Regions from separate parts of the Idiomarina piscisalsi genome, predicted to be linked through region 2. Evidence: predicted binding sites of a transcription regulator. Region 2 holds the regulator's gene; each other region holds the start of a gene.
The links. The regulator sigma-54, encoded in region 2, starts transcription at its own class of promoters, with help from an activator protein. The targets are predictions, from matches to a motif close to GTTGGCACGNNNNTNGNNT.
Positions count from the first base shown of each region.

Region 1: flgA (flagellar basal body P-ring formation chaperone FlgA) is a predicted target of sigma-54. The motif match lies at 1,869-1,887, and genes of this name have one in related genera.
Region 3: CEW91_RS00180 (DUF4168 domain-containing protein) is a predicted target of sigma-54. The motif match lies at 4,188-4,206, and genes of this name have one in related genera.
Region 4: flgF (flagellar basal-body rod protein FlgF) is a predicted target of sigma-54. The motif match lies at 2,292-2,310, and genes of this name have one in related genera.

Region 1 covers NZ_CP022133.1:1,896,231-1,902,180, forward strand. Annotated here, with positions in the region: gene CEW91_RS09200 (CheR family methyltransferase) at 1-806, opposite strand, end outside; gene CEW91_RS09205 (chemotaxis protein CheV) at 903-1,835, opposite strand; gene flgA (flagellar basal body P-ring formation chaperone FlgA) at 1,999-2,724, shown strand; gene flgM (flagellar biosynthesis anti-sigma factor FlgM) at 2,815-3,138, shown strand; gene CEW91_RS09220 (flagellar protein FlgN) at 3,138-3,539, shown strand; gene CEW91_RS09225 (LPP20 family lipoprotein) at 3,598-4,077, shown strand; gene CEW91_RS09230 (flagellar assembly protein FlgT) at 4,191-5,354, shown strand; tRNA gene CEW91_RS09235 (tRNA-Arg) at 5,395-5,468, shown strand; gene CEW91_RS09240 (sterol desaturase family protein) at 5,478-5,950, opposite strand, start outside.
Region 2 covers NZ_CP022133.1:2,239,428-2,245,377, forward strand. Annotated here, with positions in the region: gene kdsC (3-deoxy-manno-octulosonate-8-phosphatase KdsC) at 1-93, shown strand, start outside; gene lptC (LPS export ABC transporter periplasmic protein LptC) at 90-653, shown strand; gene lptA (lipopolysaccharide transport periplasmic protein LptA) at 622-1,158, shown strand; gene lptB (LPS export ABC transporter ATP-binding protein) at 1,161-1,886, shown strand; gene CEW91_RS10690 (RNA polymerase factor sigma-54) at 1,908-3,368, shown strand; gene hpf (ribosome hibernation promoting factor) at 3,395-3,682, shown strand; gene ptsN (PTS IIA-like nitrogen regulatory protein PtsN) at 3,686-4,156, shown strand; gene rapZ (RNase adapter RapZ) at 4,147-4,998, shown strand; gene CEW91_RS10710 (HPr family phosphocarrier protein) at 4,991-5,266, shown strand; gene mgtE (magnesium transporter) at 5,270-5,950, shown strand, end outside.
Region 3 covers NZ_CP022133.1:31,635-37,584, forward strand. Annotated here, with positions in the region: gene CEW91_RS00170 (acetolactate synthase large subunit) at 1-850, opposite strand, end outside; gene CEW91_RS00175 (TonB-dependent receptor) at 979-3,546, opposite strand; gene CEW91_RS00180 (DUF4168 domain-containing protein) at 3,770-4,141, opposite strand; gene CEW91_RS00185 (sensor histidine kinase) at 4,311-5,798, shown strand; gene CEW91_RS00190 (sigma-54-dependent transcriptional regulator) at 5,798-5,950, shown strand, end outside.
Region 4 covers NZ_CP022133.1:1,889,460-1,895,409, reverse strand. Annotated here, with positions in the region: gene flgC (flagellar basal body rod protein FlgC) at 1-172, shown strand, start outside; gene flgD (flagellar hook assembly protein FlgD) at 187-870, shown strand; gene flgE (flagellar hook protein FlgE) at 886-2,235, shown strand; gene flgF (flagellar basal-body rod protein FlgF) at 2,360-3,103, shown strand; gene flgG (flagellar basal-body rod protein FlgG) at 3,141-3,929, shown strand; gene flgH (flagellar basal body L-ring protein FlgH) at 3,956-4,630, shown strand; gene CEW91_RS09160 (flagellar basal body P-ring protein FlgI) at 4,647-5,741, shown strand; gene flgJ (flagellar assembly peptidoglycan hydrolase FlgJ) at 5,754-5,950, shown strand, end outside.

The sequences.
Region 1 (5,950 bases), 340 kb from region 2:
TTGCAGCGGATCATTTCAAAGTCATCGGTTAAACCCGAAATAGACTCCGAGGCACCGAGAATAAGATAGCCCCCCGGGTTAAGTGATTGCCGAAATTGGGCAATTATTTTCCGCTTTACTTCCGGGGCGAAGTAAATAAGCACATTGCGGCAAAAAATAACGTCAAATTTGCCGAGCAATGAGTAGCTGTCCAGCAGGTTCAGGTGCCGGAAATGAATGTGCGTCTTTAGGTTATCCCTTACTTTCATCGATCCCGGCTTGCTACCGTCGGTGAAGTACTTCTGCCGACGTTCTGCCGATAAGCCCCGTGCTAATGCCAGGCTGTCGTATTCGCCAATGCCACATTGTTCAAGCACTTTATTGGATATATCGGTTGCCGTTATTTTGATACTACCTCTGAGAGCGCCGGGATTCTTGGCTTTAAATTCATCATAAGTAATGGCAATGGAGTACGGCTCTTGCCCGGATGAGCATGCTGCGGACCATATTTTTAACGGTCCCGTATGGTTTTTGTATTCAGCAAAAATGCGGTCATGCAAAATTTGGAAGGGGTAAGTATCACGAAACCATAAGGTTTCATTTGTTGTCATGGCGTCAATAACCGCCGCCCGTAGGGCACGTTCACTTATTTTCATAGAGCGCTTTACCAACTCTGACAACGAGTCAATATTAAAGCGCCCCATTAACGGGCTGAGCCGGCTTTTGACCAAATACAATTTACTCTCGCCCAGCACAATACCGCACTGGTGCTCCAGAAACTGACGAAACTCTTGGTATTCCGATAAACTTAATTCGCGATTCGACACGTTATATTAACTGCTTCCGTTTCAATTTGTTCTTTTGCTATGCCGTAGCCTGACGTTATTACGTCAGGCTACGGCATTTCACCTGATGCTATTGCATCAGGCTACAACAGTATTAAGCCATTTTTGAACGGCTGTCGCCAGCTCATCGGGATGAAATTTTGCAATGAAATCATCGGCGCCGACTTTCTTCACCATAGCTTGATTGAAGACACCACTCAATGATGTGTGCAAAATAACATGAATATCACGTAAATCGGGATCGGCTTTTACCTCGGCGGTCAATGTATAACCGTCCATGACGGGCATTTCTACATCGGAAACAATAACTGGCACATGCGTATGTGCGCTACCACCCAGTTCTTTTGCTTTATCTTTCAGATACTCGAGTGCTTCCTTTCCGTTCTTCCTGACTTCAAGGTGAATGCCTAAAGATTGCAAAGCGCGTTTTATTTGATTACGAGCCACAGACGAATCGTCAGTGATGAGAATCGTCAAGTCTTCTTTAGCGACATTGATCTCTGCGTTAGCGACCTCTTCGCTCACATCGGAGTTAATGGGTACGATATCAGCTAAAATGCGCTCGACATCAATAATTTCAACCAACTCGTTCTCAATTTCTGTCACTGCGGTCAGATAAGCGTCACGTCCTGCCCCTTTGGGGGGGGGCATAACATCTTCCCAGTTAATGTTCATAATGCGGTCAACGCCACCGACCAGAAATCCCTGAACGGTTCTGTTGTATTCAGAAATAATGACGAAGCGGTTTTCAATGTCCGTAATGGCCGGACCGCCCGTTGCCATACTCAAATCAATAATGGAGATAGCCTGACCTCGAATATGCGCGATACCTCTTACAAGCGGGTTTCGATTTGGCATTGCCGTTAACTTAGGACAAGGTAAAACTTCTCTGACCTTAAACACATTAATTCCGAAGCGTTGTTTCCCTGTTAACCTGAACAACAATAACTCCAGTCGGTTTTGTCCGACCATTTGTGTGCGCTGATTCACTGAATCGAGAATACTGGCCATGCTTCACTCCTGTAATATGGCAGGCTACCTTTGTTCGGCACGGTATTTGCTTAAACTACTATTAGCAAAATATGTATTGGTCGAGCCGCCGAACTTTTGACGTTATACCGTTTTTTTCGGCAGGCAGCCAGATAACCTTAGTAGATAACGTCAGGATATTTTTATGATAGTACGTAAATCGCTGTTGATCAGTTCGCTTTTTGCAATAACGATTTTGCTCTTGGGCTTTACCCCAAATAATGCGCTGGCACAAAGTAATGACGTACGCCTCGATTATAAGGCATTACAGACTCTGGCGCATGATTTTGTTCGCTCTCAGGTCAGCGCGCCTGAAAGTGGTCGCATTGACGTTGTTGCGAATAACCTGGATCCCCGAATGACAGCAAAGCGATGTTCAGCGGCGCCAGAGGTTGACTTAGCAAGCAATGCACGGTTAGATGGCTACACCACCGTAGAAATTAAGTGTGCTACCGCAAACGGTTGGCGAACCTATGTGCCGGTCAGAATTTACCGTTATAAAAATGTGGTCACCGCATCAGGTCCTATGTCTCCGGGTCAAATGATTAGCGAAAGTGATTTGACCTTTGCCGAAGTCGACCTAAACCAAATACGTTCAAACGTTTATACAACGAAGGAACTATTGGTTGGCGCTCGCGTCAAAAAGCGCATTGGCGCCGGTCAGGCAATTCGACCAAGCGATACCTGTCTTGTTTGTGAGGACCAAACGGTTACAATAGTTGCTAAAAATAAAGCATTAAGAATTACCGCTGACGGAAAAGCGTTAGCTGACGGCTTAAAAGGCGAATCCGTTGTCGTGAAAAACGCCCGCTCAGGCAAGTCGATAGAAGCGGTTGTGACAGGGCTGAACGAGGTTACCGTCAACCTTTAAAATACTTTACAAAAAAGTGGATTTTTTAGTTAAGTTTTTTCGGATATGGTCGATAAGTAACCGAGACTTACTATCTAGCGAGGCAACACAATGGCTATTAACATTAATAATGCTGGACTGAAAAACACCAGTATCGATAACAAATCAAGCAATCGCCAGGTTCAAAACGACCCGGCGGGTAATTCTGCATCGGTTTCTCAAAAAGGCGGTGACGCGGTTTCCTTGACCAGCGAAGCGCAACAACTGGGCGGATTGCAGGAAAAGGCCATGAACAGCAGTGGTATCGACCAAGCTAAAGTGGACAGAATTAAAGCGGAAATTGAAAGCGGCTCATACAAAATTAATGTTGAGCAGTTAGCGTCAAAACTTGCTCAGTTTGAATCTGATCTTTTCGCTGGCGGTAACGACGAATAATGACAGAAGTCGCGTCGGTCAACCAATTGCTTGATGACATGGCGGAGTCGCTAGATAGGCTGGCTTTGCTGCAACAGCGTGAGCTAAATGCCATTGTCGATCGCGAGCATGCCGACGTTCCTGCTATTACTTCCGAAAAAGAAAAAGCTCTGGCCGAAGTGACACGCCTCGACACTTTGTTGTCAGAGCACCCCGATAAAGACACGTTGAAAGAAGACCCTCAGTTAGCCACTGCAGTTGAGTCTATCAAGCAAACCCTTGCCAATATCCAGCACCAAAACCAAGTCAATGAGCGTGTTGTTCAGTCCACTCTGAACAGCATTGATCAGCTCAAGCAAAGTATTTTACAGTCAGCCCGCAAAGACTCTCTTACCTACAACAGTAAAGGCAAAATTCGTTAAAGAATTCTGCGTTTCAGCCGTTATAACGATTAGTACGTTTTAGTCCGTAGGGGTCGTTATGACAAAGCAAATTTTGACACTGGGTATTGTCCTTTCATCAATGGTTTTAAGTGGCTGTGCGGCTTATAACAACTTGGTGTACGATCAAAAGCACGTCGAATGGGAAACTCAAACGCCTGACACCTTTCCGGTATTAAACGCGGTTGGCTATGCGCCTATTGAAAAGCAATCAGGTGACTCGGCTCAAGTGAAAGACCTAAACGCGATGCGCGCCTCTAAGCTGGCTGCGTATCGCGAACTTGCGGAACAAGTGTATGGGCAACGAATTGCCGGCAGCAGCTCGGTGGAAGACTGGGCGTTGAATAACGACAGCTTTCAAGCATCGGTTGACGGCGTCATTCGTGGCGCCGAAGTCGTGAAGACGTATACTGTTGGCGAGTATTACGCAACAGAACTGCGATTAGACTTCGAAAAAGTTCACCGCTTGTATCAAAGTACTAATCGCCAGCAAAAAGTAAAACGCGTTGTTTATTATTAAGAGCGCTTTTAACCTGTAGTTTGGCAGGGTTCTTGCAGTTAATTTCAGAGAAAGCCACATAAGACAAAGACCGACAATAAATCGACACTTTGGATGAATCTGGGATACGACACATGAACTGGAAGACCTTGCTTTTACTCGCATCACTTATTTTCCTTGCGTTTCCAAGCAGCGCCCGCTGGATTGAAGCACAAGGTACGGCTCGCATTGTGAATGGTGATGTCGAAAAGGCGCGCCAGCAAGCCATTGAAAGCGCCCTTCAACAAGCTCTCCTCTCTTCTGGTGGCAGTATCAGCAGCATTCAGCAGGTGGTTGATGGCGTCCTGAGTAACACAGAAACCCAGTGGACCAGTCGTGGCAATGTCGATCAAGTTTCTATCGTGCGAGAGGAAGTTCGGGACGATCGTGTCGTGGTTTTACTACGCGCAGACATTTGGAACCGCGAGGGCGAATGCGCCCGCAGTAGCTATAAAAATTCCGTCACTATTGTCCCGTTTGAGCTGCGCGACCGCGCCCATGGCACCTGGGGCCAAATCTGGGATATCGGCGAAGTGTCTGCTGAGCGCTTTTCGCGCACACTAGGTGGCGTCGGCAGTCAAATTCATATTGCCCACACCTTACAACGTCACGCGGGTCTAAACGACGCATTAAGTGGCCTGAACCTGGAAGAGCTGGGGCGTATGGCACGTAGTTTAGGACTGGCTAACGACAGTCAGTTCGTCGTGTTTGGCTTGTTTGACGACTTAGCTATGATGAATACCGACTCAGGCTGGTTATGGTCTTCAACGCCCGATCGCCACTATGCATTGACCCTATATTTAATGGATGCCAGCACGGGGCAACTTGTAACTCGCGCTCGAGTCGAAGACACTCAGCCCTGGACATTTGATCGTTCCGCCACCGTCGACGTGGCAACCGCAAACTTCTGGGATGAACCGTTTGGCGCTGCTCTTGCCAGTGGTCTAGAGGATTTAGCCGGTGGCGTTAAAGAAAAGCTGCTCTGTAAACCGGTGCGAGGTCGGGTCATTGCGGTCGATGACAAAACCGTCCAGTTTAATTTGGGCGAACAGCATGGTGTGAACGTCGGCGATAAGTTAAAAGTTATCCACCCAAGCCACTTTACCGACGACCAGGGCCGCTTCCGCCAAAAATGGGAAGTCAGCCAGTTTGAGGTGGAAGTTCAGCAAGTTCAACAAAGCACAGCTGTCGCTAGGCTAACCAGCGGTAACATGTTGCATAACGTGCAGGTGAGAGACTGGGTTGTCCCCATTGACTAGGGGATGAAACCGTCTGCCGGTTCTGGCATAATTCGCGGACGTCCCCGTAGCTCAGCTGGATAGAGCAATTGCCTCCTAAGCAATAGGTCGCAGGTTCGACTCCTGCCGGGGACGCAAGCTAAATTAATTGCGAGTGAAAGGTATTTTCAGCACGCCAAGAATTTTTGTTGTTACGGTCTGGTCACGATATTCCTTAAGACCAATGTCAATATTGTCGGACCCTGCTTTCGGCCTAGCAGTGAAGCTTTTGAACAGGTGATCCCACCAGCTGACACTGAACCCGTAATTACTGTTGGTTTCTTCTTTTTCAACGCTATGGTGAATACGGTGCAGCTCTTGTGTAATTAAAATTTTTCTTACCACTTTTTCAAGGGGCTTTGGCAGCGCCACGTTACCGTGATTAAACAACGAGCAGGCGTTCAGAACAATTTCGAAAATAATAACGGCCAATGCCGGCGCACCCAAGGCAATGACCACGGCTGCTTTAATAAAGAAGCTCAAAAGAATTTCTGCGGGGTGAAAACGCAGGCCTGTGGTTACATCAAAGTCCGGGTCGGCATGATGCACTCGGTGCAAACGCCATAGCAGTGGCACCC
Region 2 (5,950 bases):
TGTGCCGGTGGCTTTGGCGCGGTTCGTGAGGTGTGTGACTTGATTATGTTAAGTCAGGGGCTTTTGCATGATGCCAAAGGAGCCAGTGTGTGAATTGGCGCATCGTCGGTATTATCGTTCTTCTGTTTGGTGCCGGGCTATTGCTCGTTCTGCGTCCCTTTAGTGACGATGGCAGAGAAAGCGCTGCCACGGCGACAAAACTGATGCAGCCAGATTTTACCGCCTACGGACTTGAAACCAAAATATTTGAAAGTGATGGCGTCCTGGCGCATAAGATTCGCTCAGAAGAAATGGCTCATTACAACCAAATAGGTTTAACCGAGCTCAAGCAGCCTCAATACTCAATATTTTCGGAAGACGGCACAGAGACCTGGCAAGTCACCGCCGAGCAGGGTACCTTTTACGATGATAAAACGCTGATTCTGGAGCGTAGCGTTGAAATATTAGCATTGCAGGAAAGTTCTCCCATACAGCGCGTTATGACAGAATATCTGGTTATCGACTTAGCCAATGAATCAATGAGCACTGAATACCCGGTATTAATGCGAGGTCCGCAAGTGGAAGTTCGCGGAGATGGTTTAAGCGCCGACATGAGCGCAGAAATGATGGAGTTAAAACGACATGTTAAAACGGTTTTCCAGCCTAAGTCTTAGCTTTTTTGTGCTTATCGCATTGCCTTTGACGGCGATGGCGCAAGGAAAGGCTGACTTTAAAAAGCCGATGGAAGTCGAGTCAAGCCACGAGCAATTCGACATAAAGAACAATAAGTTAGTACTTACTGACAATGTTGTTATCCGTCAGGGCACACTACTTATTAAGGCGGATCGACTCGAAGCCTCTGCCAGCGAAAGCGGCGAGCAGGCGGACACCTTTATTGCTGAAGGTTCACCGGCAACCTACACGCAGACCCTGGAAAACGGCAACGATATTAGCGCTCAGGCAAATAAAATAACCTATTTCCAAGTCGAACAGCGTCTCGAGCTCAGCGGGGACGCGAGAATCTCTCAGGGCACAAGCAGTTCAAGCGGAGATACGATCGTCTACGACTTAGCCGCACAGACGATCTCTGCAAGCAGCTCTGATGCCGATAACGGGCGCGTAATTACGATATTTACGCCGAAAACAAAAGACGACAAAACCGACAACGAGAACCGTTAATTATGGCCACCTTACGAGTCAAACATCTTGCCAAAAGCTTTAAGCGTCGTCAGGTTGTAAAGGACGTTAGCCTGGAGGTCAGTCAGGGCCAGATTATTGGGCTCTTAGGACCCAATGGTGCGGGAAAAACAACGACGTTTTATATGATTGTCGGCTTAATCAACAGCGACAAAGGCCAGATTTCACTAGACAAAGACGACCTAACGTCTCTGCCAATGCATGAGCGCGCTCGCCGCGGAATTGGTTATCTACCGCAAGAAGCATCGATTTTCAGAAAGCTGACCGTGCGCGATAACCTCATGGCGATATTAGAAACCCGTAAAGAGCTTTCAGCGGACGCTCGCGAAGAACAGCTCGACTCGCTTCTTGAAGAGTTCAATATTGGTCATATCGCGAACAGTCTGGGGATGAGCTTATCCGGCGGTGAGAGACGTCGTGTCGAAATTGCCCGCGCCCTTGCCGCAGAGCCCACGTTTATTCTTCTGGATGAGCCCTTTGCAGGCGTCGACCCAATTTCGGTTATCGACATTAAGAAAATTGTTGAACATTTAAAGCAGCGTGGTATTGGTGTACTTATTACAGACCACAATGTCAGAGAAACCTTGTCCGTTTGTGAGCATGCGTACATTGTTAGTCACGGAGAACTTATTGCCAGCGGAGATGCAGAAAGTATATTATCGAATCAACAGGTTAAAGATGTTTACCTCGGTGAGCAGTTCACCCTTTAACGTGATACCGGGACGATAACCATGAGACAAAGTCTGCAGCTAAAAATTGGTCAGCAACTGACCATGACGCCTCAGTTACAACAAGCGATACGCTTGCTGCAGCTTTCTTCGCTCGACTTACAGGCTGAAATTCAGGACGCGCTGGACAATAACCCGTTACTGGAAGTTGAAAGCGAACAACCTCATGACGGTGACAGCACCGATTCCCTTCACTCGTCAAATAAAGACGACAGTCAGCGTGAAACCTCCGATGTTATAAAAACTCAGGAAATGCCAGAAGATCTCCCTGTGGACAGCACATGGGATGATACCTATTCATCGCCGACTCCTGCTACCGGAGCGGCCTCAAACGGCAAATCCTACGACGGTGACTATGAGGTGTACCAAGGCTCAACGAGCGAGTCTTTGCAAGACCATCTGATTTGGCAAATGCAACTGTCGCACTTTTCTGAAGAAGACACTGCGATTGGCGAAGCCATTATCGAAGCCATTGACGACAATGGTTATTTAACAACGGATATTGAAGACATTATTGAGTCTGTGCACTTGCCCGAGGTTGGTGAAGAAGAAGTCTGCATGGTACTCAAGCGCATCCAACACTTTGACCCAGTCGGTGTCGGCGCACGTACCGTCAGCGAGTGCCTGGCGATTCAATTACGACAACTGGACGACAGCACGCCGTTTAAGCTCGCTGCTATCACTCTGGTTAGCGAGCATATGGACTTGCTGGGCAACCGAGACTTCCGCAATATCCAGAAAAAGCTCAAATTAACCGAAAATGACTTACGTGAAGTCATGCGGCTGATTCAGCAAATGCACCCGCACCCGGGCGAACAAGTTGCTCAACAAGAAGTTGAGTACGTGATTCCTGACGTTGCGGTCATGAAAAAGAATGGTCGCTGGGTGGTCGAATTAAACCCGGATAGCGTACCTAAATTAAAGGTCAATGAAGAATACGCGGCACTGAGTAAAGCGGCGAAGTCCTCGGCAGACAGTCAGTACATTAAAAACCATACACAGGAAGCGCGTTGGTTTATTAAAAGTCTGGAGAGTCGCAATGAAACGCTGTTGAAAGTTGCCAACTGTATTGTTCAGCGCCAGCAGGGCTTTTTTGAGTACGGTGAAGAGGCCATGAAACCGATGGTACTCAATGATGTCGCTGAAGCCGTGGAAATGCATGAAAGCACCATTTCACGGGTAACAACGCAGAAGTTTCTGCACTGCCCACGAGGCATTTTTGAATTAAAATACTTTTTCTCTAGCCATGTCAGTACAGAAGGTGGAGGTGAGTGTTCAAGTACCGCAATACGTGCTTTAATTAAGAAGTTAGTCGCTGCAGAAAACCGTAGCAAACCATTAAGCGACAGCAAAATCGCTGAACTGATAGCCGAGCAAGGCATCAAAGTAGCGAGGAGGACAATTGCGAAGTACCGGGAATCACTGAATATTCCCTCATCGAGTCAACGCAAGAGTCTTTTATAACTTGTAAACTGCAGAAGGAAGACGTTATGCAAATTAATCTTACTGGTCATCATATCGATATCACTGAGTCTCTGCGTGAGTATGTGGACACAAAATTTGCTAAGTTAGAGCGCCATTTTGACCATATCACCAACGTTCACGTCATCCTTAATGTTGAAAAAACGAATCAAAAAGCGGAAGCTACAGTGCACCTGAACGGCGGCGAGATTTTCGCTGACTCTGTTCACGATGATATGTACGCAGCCATTGATGGTTTAATCGATAAGCTTGACCGTCAGGTTATTAAACACAAAGAAAAAATGAAAAAGCATTAGTCCATGCAAATAAGTGAGTTGTTAAGCCCCGACTGCACCAAGTGTGCAGTCGAGGGTGCAAGTAAAAAGCGATTATTAGAAACCATTAGCCAAATTGTTGCGCCAAAACTGTCAGGCATTACTCGTCATGACATTTTTGAAAGCCTTATAAACCGCGAGCGCTTGGGAAGTACCGGCATTGGTTTAGGTATTGCGATACCCCATGGACGACTCGCTAAAGCCAGCCATCCGGTTGCCGTATTATTGACGTTAGACGAACCAATCGAGTTTGACGCGATTGATAACCAACCTGTGGACATTATTTTTGCGCTGTTAGTGCCAGAATCAGAGCATGAAAATCATTTGCAGACATTAGCAGCCGTTGCCCGTCGCATGAATGACAAAGACTGCACCCGCGCACTTCGGAACGCTGACAGTGACAACGCACTCTATCAATTATTTATTGGGGAAGGTGAAGATAAGCCATGCAACTGATTATTGTCAGTGGTCGCTCGGGATCGGGTAAAACAATCGCCCTTCGAGTACTCGAGGATCTTGGCTTTTACTGCGTCGACAACTTACCCATTAGCCTACTCCCCACGCTGGTTCATGCGGTCATGGAGCAATATTCAAAAATTGCCATCAGCATTGACGTTAGAAACCTGCCTGAACATTCGGAAGAGCTGCTCGACTCGCTGAATTTTTTACCCAAAGGGGTCGAACCAGAAGTACTGTTCATTGATGCCGACGACAACACCTTACTGAAGCGCTTTGGTGAAACACGCCGTTTGCACCCGCTCTCACAAAAAGAGTTACCTTTAGTTGATGCGCTTCAGGCAGAACGAAAGTTGCTCGAACCAATTATGGAGCGCGCCACATGGCGCCTGGACAGCAGTGACTTATCGTTACACCAGTTAAGTGAAGAAGTGCGCGAGCGTGTGCTCGGCCGGGCAGACAAAAAACTGATTATCGTTTTTCAGTCTTTTGGTTTTAAGTATGGACTGCCGAAAGACGCTGATTTTGTATTTGATGCACGCATATTACCAAACCCGCACTGGCAACCTGAACTGAAGTTGCTAACCGGCTTAGATGCGGACGTACAGCATTATTTTCGCCAACAGCCGTTGGTCACGAAGTTTGTCTATCAGCTCGAAAACTTTTTAGGCACTTGGCTGCCTCACTTTCAACGCAGTAACCGCAGCTATTTAACGATTGCGACAGGCTGTACTGGTGGGCAGCATCGCTCCGTTTATATTTCACAGCAGTTAGCGGAGCGCTTTGAACAAAAATCAGTGAAGGTTCAGGTTCGTCACCGGGAGTTAAAGCAGCATGAGTAAAGCTTGCAAGACGCTTGTTATACGCAATAAACTGGGCCTTCATGCTAGGGCTGCGACCAAACTTGCGCAGCTCACGCAGTCATTCAAGTCAGAAATTACCGTTCAGCAGGGTGAACAATGCGTTAACGCTGCCAGTGTGATGTGCTTAATGCTGCTCGCCAGTCAACAAGGTAAGTCGGTCGAAGTTTGTGCCGAAGGCGATGACGCAGAAGACGCATTAATAGCGGTGAGCGAATTGTTCGAAGATCGCTTTGAGGAAAACGAGTAACCAATGATAGCCGAGCTGTCCGATAAAGAATACGCCATGCAACGAATTCAGGAGGTTAACTCTGCGTTAGCCGACGGAATGTTCGTGGCAGCTCGACGCATGCTACACAACATGCCGGCCTGCGATGTCGCTTTACTGTTAGAGTCTTCTCCACCGAAAAGCCGTTCTAAAATCTGGAAGCTGGTCGATATTGACGAGCACGGTGAAATTCTTGAAGAGCTGAACGAAGAAGTTCAGAAAGACATTATTCGTCAGATGGCTCCGGAAAATCTGGCGGCAGCGACCGAAGGCATGGACACCGATGACCTCGCCTACGTTCTGCGTGGTTTGCCGGAGCCGGTGTATCAGGAAGTCTTAAAGTCCATGGACGAAGGCGACCGGGAGCGGGCAGAAACCGCTCTTTCCTACGCCGAAGACAGCGCTGGTGGTATCATGAATACCGATACCATTACAGTACGCTCAGACGTCACTATCGACGTTGTATTGCGTTATCTGCGCCTTAAAGGAGAGTTACCCGAAGCAACCGATAAACTCTATGTCGTTGATCGTAATGAAAAAGTCACTGGCGAGATTTCGTTGACTCAGTTACTAACAATCGACCCCAGCCGCCGCATCGATGAAATTATGTCATCGGATATTACGACCATACCCGTCGATATGGAAGAAACCGAAGTGGCTAAGCTT
Region 3 (5,950 bases), 380 kb from region 2:
CGGTTTTCATCATAAACGGAGGCTTCTCAACAACATCATGGCCAACGTTCAGAATTAAGTCCGCTTTTTCTATTGCTCGGTGCGGGTAGTCGCCGTCAGATACCGCAGCATTACCTAACCAGCGAGGGTGATCTTCATTAATAACCCCTTTACCCATTTGTGTGGTAATGAAAGGAATGCCGGTTTTGTCGACAAAGGCTCTGAGCATTTTCGCGGTAATTTTGCGGTTTGCCGCAGCACCAATGAGCAGCACTGGGTGTTTCGCGTCTTTTAACAGCTGCAGAACATGACGAACCGCTTTATGCTCAGTAATGGGACGGCGCGAGAAGCTCGGCGTTATTGGGTTAGCGTTAACTTCTTCGCGAGCAATGTCGTCAGACAACTCCAGGTGAGACGCACCCGGCCGCTCGTCTTCTGCACGACGAAACGCTTCCCGAACGTGGGACGGAATGCTGCTGGCGCTGATAATAGGCTGTGTGTATTTGGTAATTGGCGTCATCATATCGACAACGTCGATAATCTGAAACTGACCCTGATGACGTTCTTTAATCGGTTTTTGGCCGGTAATAACCACCATTGGCATAGCGCCCAGTTGCGCATAGGCTACTGGCGTCACCAGGTTGGTTGCGCCCGGACCTAACGTCGATAAACAAACGCCGGGTTTGCCCGTTAAACGGCCATAAGTGGCAGCCATAAAGCCGGCACCTTGTTCGTGGCGTGTTAGAATAAGCTCGATATTAGATTTTGAAAGAGACTCTAATAGGTCCAGATTTTCTTCGCCCGGAATACCGAAAACGTATTCAACACCTTCGTTCTCCAGAGCTTTTACGAATAAATCGGATGCTTTCACGTCGCTGTCTCCTTGCGTTTAATTCTTTTTAGTTTAATGAGTTACGTAAAGCATAGGAGATATGATCAAAAAAATCCGCAATCAGACCAAACTGATTGCGGATTTTACAGTCTGCTAAAACTTAGTTTTTAAAATGAATAACTCACTTTGGTGTAAACAAAGCGACCACGGGGGTTATGAACGCTTGGTGCATAGCCGTATAGGTCGTTGTTAAACGCTTCTGGTGGCTCTTCGTCAAACAAGTTGGTGGTACCAATAGTCAGGCGAAGCTGAGAAGTCACGTCATAGTATCCTTGTAAATCAACCAGTAGTTGTTTATCAACCATACGCGCCTTCTCACTCTCAACTAACGCAGGTGCTTGGTAATCTTCAAACTCGCCAATGTAGTTGAGGTTTAAGTTTACGCCCAATGCATCCTGACTCCACTCAGCACGAGCAGTCCAGCGGTGCTCTGGGTACTCATATTCACCTGCGTAATCAATACCATCTTTTTCGAACTTACTCATGTATGACCAATCAAGACCGAAACGGATCGTACCCATATCTTGAGTATCCCAGTTATAATTCGCTGAGAAATCAAGACCAGCCGCTTCCTGGCTAGATAGGTTTACATATGTGTTGTAAAGCGTTGCCAGTTCACCTAGCTCATCGCCAGGTAAAGGGGCGCGGCGAACACAGACGTCGCTGCTTTGGTCATTACAGTTTTCGTCATAGACAGTTTCGAAGTCGTTTTGAACAATTTTATTGTCTTGCTCAATTGACCAGTAATCCGCAGAAATATCAAAGTCATCGTTAACTTGCCAAACGGCACCTAAGTTATAGTTTGATGACTCTTCGGGCTGCAGGTCATCTGAGCCTGAGAATACGATGGTGTAGTCAAGTGGAACGCAACTTTCACCATCTGTTTCACAGCGGTATTCATCAACGAAGAAAGTTGAAACCTGAGATGGACCTAAACCAATCTGAGCCAGTGATGGCGCTCGGAAACCCTCACCGTATGATGCACGAAGCGTTACATCAGTAGTTGGGCGCCATTGTAATTTAAACTGAGGATTAAAGGTTGAACCAAAGTCGCTGTAGTCATCATAGCGACCTGCTGCGGTTAGCTCTAATGTGTCTGTAATTGGAATTAAGAATTCCATGTAAGCAGCCCACTGGTCTCGTTCTGACTCAGCCTGTACTGACTCGGTACCAAAAATTAAACCACGCTGGAACTGATCATCTGGCTGGTCAAATACGTCTTCTTCACGATACTCAAGACCGGCCGCCATAGATACGTAATGGTTGCCGAGCTGAAACGCTTCGCCGGCTATGCTGGCGTCAATTGCGGTTAAGTGTGACTCACCACGACGAACCAAAGAGGTCGTTATATCGTTGATGACTTCAGGGTCGTTAATCGTACCGCCGAACGGATTGTAGTTGCCCGCGTTAATTTCTTCTTGTAGGAAGTCAGTGCGTACCCAGCCCTGTTCACGAGAGCCTGTCTGCATACCTTCACTGCGCCCTTTTTGGTAAGAAATATCCCAGCCCCAGCCGTTTAAATCGCCACGTAAACCGGCAATAAAGCGTAGGGTGTCTGATTCAACGTCCCAGATACGAGGCCCAGCATCTACAGTACGGAAGAAGTTAATATCGACTCGCTCACCCCAAGGGTTGTTAGGGTGGTCAGCTGGAACATAAAGCCCCGCGTCAGCATCTAAAGGTGTTGGCGCGCCACCCGCTTTAGAGCGGTTATGTTGGGCTGCGATCTCAATGTAACCTTCAATATCACGAGTAAACTCTTTGCGAGACTGAATTATTGCACCCACACGCTCTGCTTCAGGGAATATTTGAGCATAAGGACCGTAATCAAATACACAGCGAGTGCCTACTTCAGAGCTTGGTGGGCAGTCTGGATCTGGCAGTTCCTCACCGTCTACGATAAAGCTTCCCGGGAAGCCACGAGAAGAACGGAAATCGTTACCACCCCACGGTGCCTGGTTTGCTGTGCCGTTACGACCAAACTCCGCACCAATGATAGAGGTGTTTTTCCAGTAGTCGAGAATCATAGTGGTGTTACTGTCATCACTACCTGTACCCCAAACAAGACTCATGCTGGTTTCTTCGTAGTTTACGTCGCCAGTTGTACCACCGTGACTAGCTGTTAGTTCAGTTCCGACGAAATCATCACGTAGAATGATGTTTACAACACCAGCGACAGCGTCAGAGCCATAAATAGCGGACGCACCATCTTTAAGAATATCGATACGCTCAATCGCAGCGACAGGAATAGAGTTAATGTCGACAAAAGAGTTAGCAACGCCTTCTGCGAATGAAGACACTGCAACACGGCGACCATTTAACAGAACTAAGGTTGAATCGGCACCAAAACCACGCAAACTAATTGCTGCGGCACCGTTTGCCGTGGTGTCCTGGCTGTTACCTTGAGTTGAAAAAGTTCCTACACCGGCTGAGGGTAGGCGCTCTAAAAGTTGTTGAAGGTTGTTAAAGCCAGAGGCTTCGATGCTTTCTCTGTCGATAACTTCGACTGGAGAGGCGCCTTCCATCTCGGTTCTTGAAATACGTGAACCGGTTACTTGGATTCGTTCTAAACGCTCATCTTCTGCTTGAGTGTCTTCTTGCGCAAAGCTAGTTGGCGAATGAAATAATGCGCCGACCGCTAGTGCACAAAGTGAATACTTAAATGCTGTTTTCATTGTTGTTCTCCCCGCGATGGATAACATGTTGTTTTTATTGTAACTATCAAAGATAGTACTCATTTGTTATTACACTAAATTAACAATTGATCAAGCGTTACATTGTAAATTTCGGGGGGAGGCCGTCATTATGGTGGGATCACTACGACTAAAGTTGTAGACAAATAAAAAAGCGACCAACTAAATAATTGGCCGCTTTAGAATAAAGTCTCGAAAACGCGAATTAAGAGTCAGACGTTAACTCTTCTAAGCGAGCGCGTAACTCTTCATCATTCTGTGCTTGTTGAATGATCATGTTGTACTGCTGAGGCGTCAGACCCGCCTCTTCAACCGCTGCAATCATTTCTTGCTGAGCAGACTGTTGAATATTACGAGCTTCTTCCTGGTTTTCTGCATTTTGGAATTTTGCACGGTATTTTTCAGTAACGCCCTGTACTTCTTCCATTGCTGAAACAAACTTAACCAGCATACCTTCGGTAATTTCCTGGGTTTGCTGTTGTTGTGTCATGGTGTCTTGCGCTTGTTGCTGCTGTGCCATAGCGGCAGTGCTACCCAGTGCGAATACCGTAGCCAATGCAATGATTGTCTTTTGCATGATAATCTCCTTGTTGATTCTGCCAGATTGATTAACGCACTATTTAAAGCGAAGACTGTGCCAACTCTATAAGATACTGTTATTAATGTGCTTTTTGTTTGATAAGTAATCTTTAAGGCAGACACTTTGGAAAATGTGTATCCTGAGTACACAGCCAAAGGAGGAAAGTGTGACAAAAGTATACAGATGGCCGCTTTCTAGTTTGCAACGCCGCTTACTTGCTTACGTCGTTTTCCCCATGCTGCTTATTTCGGGCGTAGCTATCAGTGTGGGCTTACAGGTGGCTTCAGAGGAAGCTAATGATCGTTTAAAAAGCGACTTAGAACTTTTGGGGCGCGCTATCAGCTTACCGATTAGTGATGCGTTGGTTAATAATGACTTAGATACAGTACAAGCTAACCTCGACTCTGTTTTTAGTATCGGCCGTGTTTACGGCGCATCGGTTTACAACGTTTACGGCGAGCAAGTTGCTGAGGCGGGGGTAACGGAAACCGATTTAAGTAATAGTCAGTTAGCGTTACAAACGGTGCAAACCGGAATAAAACAGGATGACTACCGGCGGGTAGAGGGACGTGATGTTTTCTCACAGTTCCTTCCTATAGTGGACAGAGGCGGCAGAATTATCGGGTTATTGCAAATTAACCGCCGAGCCAGTGACTTTGATGAGTCTTTCGAAGAACTTAGCCAATATGCCTGGTTAACCTGGGGCGCCTTTGCCGTTATTACCATCGCCGTATTGGTATTCGGTCATTATCGAGGTGTGGGGCGACACGTTGTCAAACTGAAAGATGCGATGCTGCAAGTGGCGGAAGGTAACCGCAACGCGCGTGTAGAACCTGAAGGTCCCTCCGAATTGCAGGAAGTTGCCCAGGGGCTGAATCGAATGCTGGACAGTATTGAAAATGCCGAAAAGGAGCTAGAGCAGAGACGTCAGCATGAAACCTCACTTCAGCAGGCATTGCGCGAACAGGAAAAAATGGCGGCTATCGGTAGCGTCGCTAGTGGAGTAGCACACGAACTTGGGGCGCCACTCACCGTAATAGATGGTCGCGCCAGTCGCCTTTTAAGAACCCACAAAGATGAAGAAAGTCAGCGTCAGCTGCAAGCGGTGCGTGGTCAAGTGCAACGCCTAACCGGGTTGGTGAATCAGCTTCTCGCATTCTCCAGAACACCGGTTCAGCAGAGAGAAACCTTATCGCTTCAGTCTTTGGTTGAAACGGCAGTAACCAGTATTCAGTTTGAGCAAGATAAAGGCTCAGCCAAAGTCGAGCTGGGTGAGTTACCGGCTGTCACGTTAAAAGTGGATAGTAAGCGGCTTGAACTGGCGTTGGTGAATGTCATGCGCAATGCGTTACAGGCAGCAAAACATATCGTGCACTTGCATGCCGAGCTCGATAACAGCAATACCTTGAAAATTATTATCGATGATGATGGTGCGGGCTTGCCGGAAAACATGAAAGAGAAAGCCCTGCACCCTTTTGAAACCAATAAACCACAAGGTAAAGGGACCGGTTTGGGGCTGACGATAGTGAAACATGTGTTGAGTGATCATCAGGGTGAACTGACACTAACGAATAATGACAAGGGTGGTTGTCGCGTTATTTTAAGCTTACCAGCCTCAAGCCTGGCTGATACGTCAGTGATAGGAGAACAATAATGGCTGTACTTAAAGCTGTCATTGGTGTGATTGAAGATGACCCGGCTTTGCAGGAGCTTTTGGTCGAAGAACTTGAAGCAGAAGGCTACCAAGTGAACGCATGGGGAAGCTTAGAAGAGTTTCAATGCAGTAAGGCAAGTCCCGATTTAATT
Region 4 (5,950 bases), 350 kb from region 2:
ACCCAATCATCCCATGGCGGACGAAAATGGCTACATCTATAAGCCGAACGTTAACACTATGGAAGAAATGGCCAACATGATTTCGGCATCCCGCTCGTACCAGACCAATGTTCAGGTGGCGGATACTGCCAAAACAATGACGCAGCGTTTATTACGTCTGGGTCAAGGGTAAGCAGGAGATAACAAATGGAAGGCGTAAGCAATAACTCCTACATCGACAGCATGAAATGGAAGAAGGACGAAGGCGCGAAATACGCTGATCCTGATGAGCAGCAAAAGCTTCAACAGGAAGACTTCTTCAAGCTGTTGACGGAGCAGCTGAATATGCAGGATCCGTCCAAGCCGGTCGAGAACGATCAAATGATTGCGCAAATGACCAGTTTCACTATGGCGGAAGGTATCACCGGTCTGTCAGAACGTTTTGACCAGTTTGCAGAAGATATGACGTCAAACCAGGCGTTGCAGGCGTCGACCATGGTTGGGCGTAAAGTGTTAGTGCCAACTGACCAGGCTAACCTGGAAGAGGGAGCTGGCGTCTCGGGCATGATAGCGACGCCACAAACGGCGCAGAATGTGAAGATTAACATCAAAGACTCTAGTGGCGCTGTAGTGAAAACCCTGAACTTGGGTGACATGCCGGAAGGCACCAAAGAGTTTGAGTGGGATGGAACCACGACAACGGGCGAACAGGCGCCGGCCGGTAATTACACATTCTCAGTGAATGCGACCGTTGGCGGACAAACCGAAGAGCTTCCATTGCAAATGCATGCGCGTGTTCAGAGCGTCAGTACGGGCGGTGAACGTGGCGTTGTTCTGAATCTTAAAGGATTAGGTGGCATCCGGCTTTCCGATGTCTCTGAAATTAGTTAACAGGTGAGGTGACCTATGTCATTTAATATTGCACTCAGCGGTATCAACGCATCTCAGAAAGACTTAGATGTAACTGCTAATAATATCTCAAACGTAAAAACGTCGGGCTTTAAACAGTCACGCGCAGAATTTGCGGACGTTTATGCCACCAGTATTTTTAATGCCGGTAACACGAAAGTCGGTGATGGTGTGTTGACGTCGTCAGTGGCGCAGCAGTTTAGTCAGGGAACACTAGACTTTACTGAAAACTCGCTGGATATGGCGATTTCAGGCAATGGTTTCTTTGCCACCACAGACGGCTTAGGCTCTCGCGATATGACTTACACGCGCTCGGGAGCATTTAAACTGAACGATGATAAGTTTATTGTGGATAATCAGGGAAACTTTCTGCAGGGGTACCAGGTTGACCGTAATAGTGGAACGAATTCATCAGTTGCCCTGGCAACCACTCAGCCTATTCGTATTCCTGATGTCGCCGGTGCGCCGCAAAGCACGGATAATGTCTTTACCGCATTCAACGTCGATGCGCGTCGTTCGCCTATTAATGGAGGAGCTAACCCATTTGATCCGGAAACACCAAGTACTTACCACAGTTCTACATCGGCTACCGTTTATGATTCATTAGGCGAGTCGCATACGTTGTCTACTTATTATGTGAAGCGCGATAATAACCAGTGGGATGTCTACGCGACTTTTGATGGTGACGAAATTGACATGACTCCTACAGGTACAGCAACAGCCTCGCCGGATGCGTCAGTCAATGGCTATGCTGGTTTACGAGTAGAGTTTTTAGGCAGTGGTGAACCGGATGTTCCGGCAGGGCAGAATACTTTTGACCCAGGCTCAATTGATTTGTCAGGCAACAACGTTGATGGCGACCCGTACCTGAATAATGGTGCTGATGCGCAAACTATCCAGTTTAACTTTCAGGATTTAACAGGAACCACAACGCCGACTCAGTTTGCGTCAGACTTTGAAGTAACCTCTTTGGATCAAGACGGCAGCACAGTCGGACGTCTGACGAATGTCGACATCGACAAGTCAGGTCTTATTGCTGCGACTTATTCAAATGGTGACGTTCAATACTTAGGCCAGGTTGCCATTGTTCGCTTTGCGAACGAGCAGGGGTTAACGCAAATTGGTGGTACCAAGTGGCGTGAAAGCATTGACTCGGGTGAGCCGCTGTCAGGCGAAGCCAATACCGGGACTTTTGGTGGTATAGAAGCGTCCGCGCTTGAAAACTCAAACGTGAACCTCACGAAAGAGCTGGTGGACTTGATTACCGCACAGCGTAACTTCCAGGCGAACTCGCGTTCGTTGGAAGTGAATAACACCATTAACCAGACTATCTTGCAGATTCGATAACTGAATTCGCTGGAAAATAAAAAACAAAAGACGCCTTCGGGCGTCTTTTTTTCGTTTTTGGCACGAAATCTGCATTGCATAGGGTAACGATCGAAAACGACAAAATTTTGGCTGGAGGTCAGCTATGGACAAAATGCTCTGGGTTGCCATGAGCGGCGCCAAAGAAAACATGAACGCAGTGGCGGTGCGGGCAAATAACCTTGCTAACGCTAATACCACTGGGTTTAAAGCCGACTTGCAACAAGCGCGTGCCATGCAGGCGTTTGGTGAAGGTTTGCCGACACGGGTATTTTCCATGACAGAAAGCCCAGGGCAGAACTTTGCCGCAGGCGGTTTGCAGACCACTGGCCGGAACATGGATGTTGCGATAAAAGATCAAGGCTGGATTGCCGTGCAGGATCAAAACGGCAATGAGCGTTATACCCGCAATGGCAGTTTGCAAGTGGGTACTGACGGGCTGTTACAGAACTCGCAGGGTCATACACTGATTGGTGATAACGGACCTATTTTTGTACCCCAGCCAGTCGACAAGTTAAGTATTGGTTCTAATGGCAATGTGACCATTCGTCCTATGGGCGCTCCAGAAAATGTCAGTGAAGTGATTGGCCGTATTAAATTGGTGAACCCACCAAACGGCAATATTGAAAAAGGCACAGATGGCTTATTCAAACTGAAAGACGACCAGGTTGCCTTTGCCGATGCCAATGTCAAATTACAGATTGGGGCGCTTGAGACCAGCAACGTGAACAGTGTCGAAGAAATGACCAATATGATTGCCTTGCAGCGCCAGTACGAAATGAACGTCAAATTAATGAAAACCGCCGATGAAAATGCGCAGCGCTCAGAATCGCTGATGCGCATCAGTTAACCAATATTGCGTTAACGGCGTATAGAGGAGACATAACATGAACCCAGCATTATGGATCAGTAAAACCGGACTGGATGCGCAACAGCGCGATATCTCGGTAATTTCCAATAACTTGGCGAACTCCAGTACCATTGGCTTTAAGAAAAGCCGCGCGGTGTTTGAAGACTTGCTGTACCAAAACATTAATCAGCCTGGCGGCCAGTCAGCTCAGGATACAGAGTTGCCGAATGGTCTTATGGTGGGCGCGGGTACCAAAGTTGTCGCGACACAAAAGGCGCATACTCAAGGTAACGTGCAGACCACCGACAATTCGCTGGATGTGATGATCGACGGCAAAGGATTCTTCCAAATTCTGATGCCGGACGGAACCATTTCCTACACGCGTAACGGTCAGTTTTCACTGAACGAAGACGGGGAAATGGTGACTTCGGGTAACGGCTATACGCTGGAACCTGCTATCCAAATTCCTGAAGACGCAATGTCCGTCAGTATTTCCCAAGAGGGTGAAGTGACGGTCACCCAACCCGGAAATCCGGACAATGTTGCCGTTGGCCAAATTAATTTAGTGAACTTTATTAACCCGGCTGGCTTAGAGCCGATGGGTCAGAACCTTTACCGAGAAACAGCGGTCAGCGGTGCGCCTTTAGAAGCGGTACCGGGCGTTGATGGCATGGGGAATACCATTCAGGGGGCTCTGGAAACCTCCAACGTGAACGTGACCGAAGAGCTGGTGAACTTGATAGAAAGTCAGCGCGGTTACGAGATGAACTCGAAAGTCATCTCGTCAGTTGACCAAATGCTGAGCTTTGTTACTCAGCAACTTTAATCGCGAATGAATAACAGGTGACTGTGATGCGTTACTTATTAGCAACTTTAGCAATTTTAGCGGTGACAGGCTGTGCAAGCTCACCGCATAAGCCAATGCCGGACGACCCGTATTACGCACCGGTATTGCCGGAAGAACGTGCACAGCCGGTCGTGCCAACTGGGTCGCTATTTCAGGACGCTTACGCTGACAACCTGTATTCAGATATCAAAGCGCGTCGGCTTGGCGATATTATTACGGTGACCCTGCAGGAACGGACAACCGCCAGTAAAACAGCGACGACCGAAACCTCGAAAGAAAGTACGGCAGAACTTGGTGCGCCCACCATGTTCGGACGGGATATTACCGTTGGAGGCAACCCGTTGTCTGCTGGGATTAACGGGACGCGGGACTTTAATGGCGACGCCAGTTCGGATCAAAGCAATCAACTTACCGGTGAAATTACGGTGACGGTGATAAAAGTACTGCCGAATGGCAACTTGATTGTGCGTGGTGAGAAATGGATGCGCATTAATACCGGCGACGAGTACATTCGTTTAACCGGCATGATTCGCCCACAAGACATCACCGCCGCTAATCAAATTCCATCGACTCGAGTTGCTAATGCGCGCATTGAATACTCAGGTACGGGTAGCCTTGCGCAAGTGCAGGAGCAAGGTTGGTTAACGCGTTTCTTTAACAGTCCAATTTGGCCGTTCTAAGGAGTTGGACATGAAAATGACACGACTGATTACCTTAACTCTGTGTTTAGTCTCGATGCTGGTCGCCCCTGTGCAGGCATCGCGCATTAAAGACATTGCATCGGTTCAGGGCATTCGCTCTAACCAGTTAATTGGCTACGGCTTGGTTGTGGGTCTGCCGGGAACGGGTGAGCAGACACCGTTTACCGACCAAACCTTCCGCACCATGTTAGGTAACTTTGGTATTAATATTCCGGCGGGGGAGCGCCCAAAAATCGATAACGTGGCAGCGGTTGCTGTGCACGCTGACTTGCCGGCGTTCGCAAAGCCGGGTCAGAAAATTGACGTGACAGTGTCCTCAGTGGGCAGTGCTGACAGCCTAACGGGTGGTACTTTGCTGCAAACCTTCTTAAAAGGCGCGAATGGTGAAGTCTACGCCGTCGCTCAGGGTAACCTTATTGTCGGTGGCTTGGGGGCTGAAGGTAATGACGGCTCGCGCATTGTGATAAACACACCAACCGTTGGCCGCATTCCCGGCGGCGGTATTGTTGAGCGAGAAGTGCGTACGTCTTTTGGCTCGTCAGACTATTTTACCTTTAATTTACATGAGTCCGATTTTACAACCGCTAAGCGTATGGCACAGACCATTAACAGTCTGGTGGGCCAGGGAGCGGCACAAGCTGTCGATGCGACTTCGGTTCGTGTTCGCGCACCACGGGATTTAAACCAGCGTGTTAGTTATATGTCCACACTTGAGAATTTAGAGGTGGAGCCAGCAGAGACTGCGGCGAAAGTCATCGTGAACTCGCGAACCGGCACTATTGTCGTCGGTCAAAACGTCGAGTTAAGACCAGCGGCCGTTGCGCATGGCAATATGCAGGTGACGATTTCTGAAAACGTCAACGTTGATCAACCGAATCCGTTTGGTGACGGTGAAACGGTAGTGACGCCGCAGTCTATTATTGATGTAAACCAAGACGACGCTCGTATGTTTGTGTTCCAGCCAGGTACAACGCTTAATGACCTGGTTCGTGCAGTGAATCAGATTGGAGCTGCGCCGGGTGACATTATTGCCGTGCTAGAAGCGTTGAAACAGGCTGGCGCGCTGAGCGGCGAACTCATTGTTATTTAAGCCGAGGCTGATATGACAAGCTCAAACGCACAATTCAAGCAAGCTGAATTAGCCATGGACACGCATAGCCTAAATGGCTTGCGGGAGCGTGCGTTTAACCCGGATGACAAGCAAGCCTTAATGGAGGCGGCGCAGCAGTTTGAAGCTATTTTTCTGAATATGGTCATGGGCAGTATGCGCAAAGCCAACGCCGTATTTGAAGAAGGCAA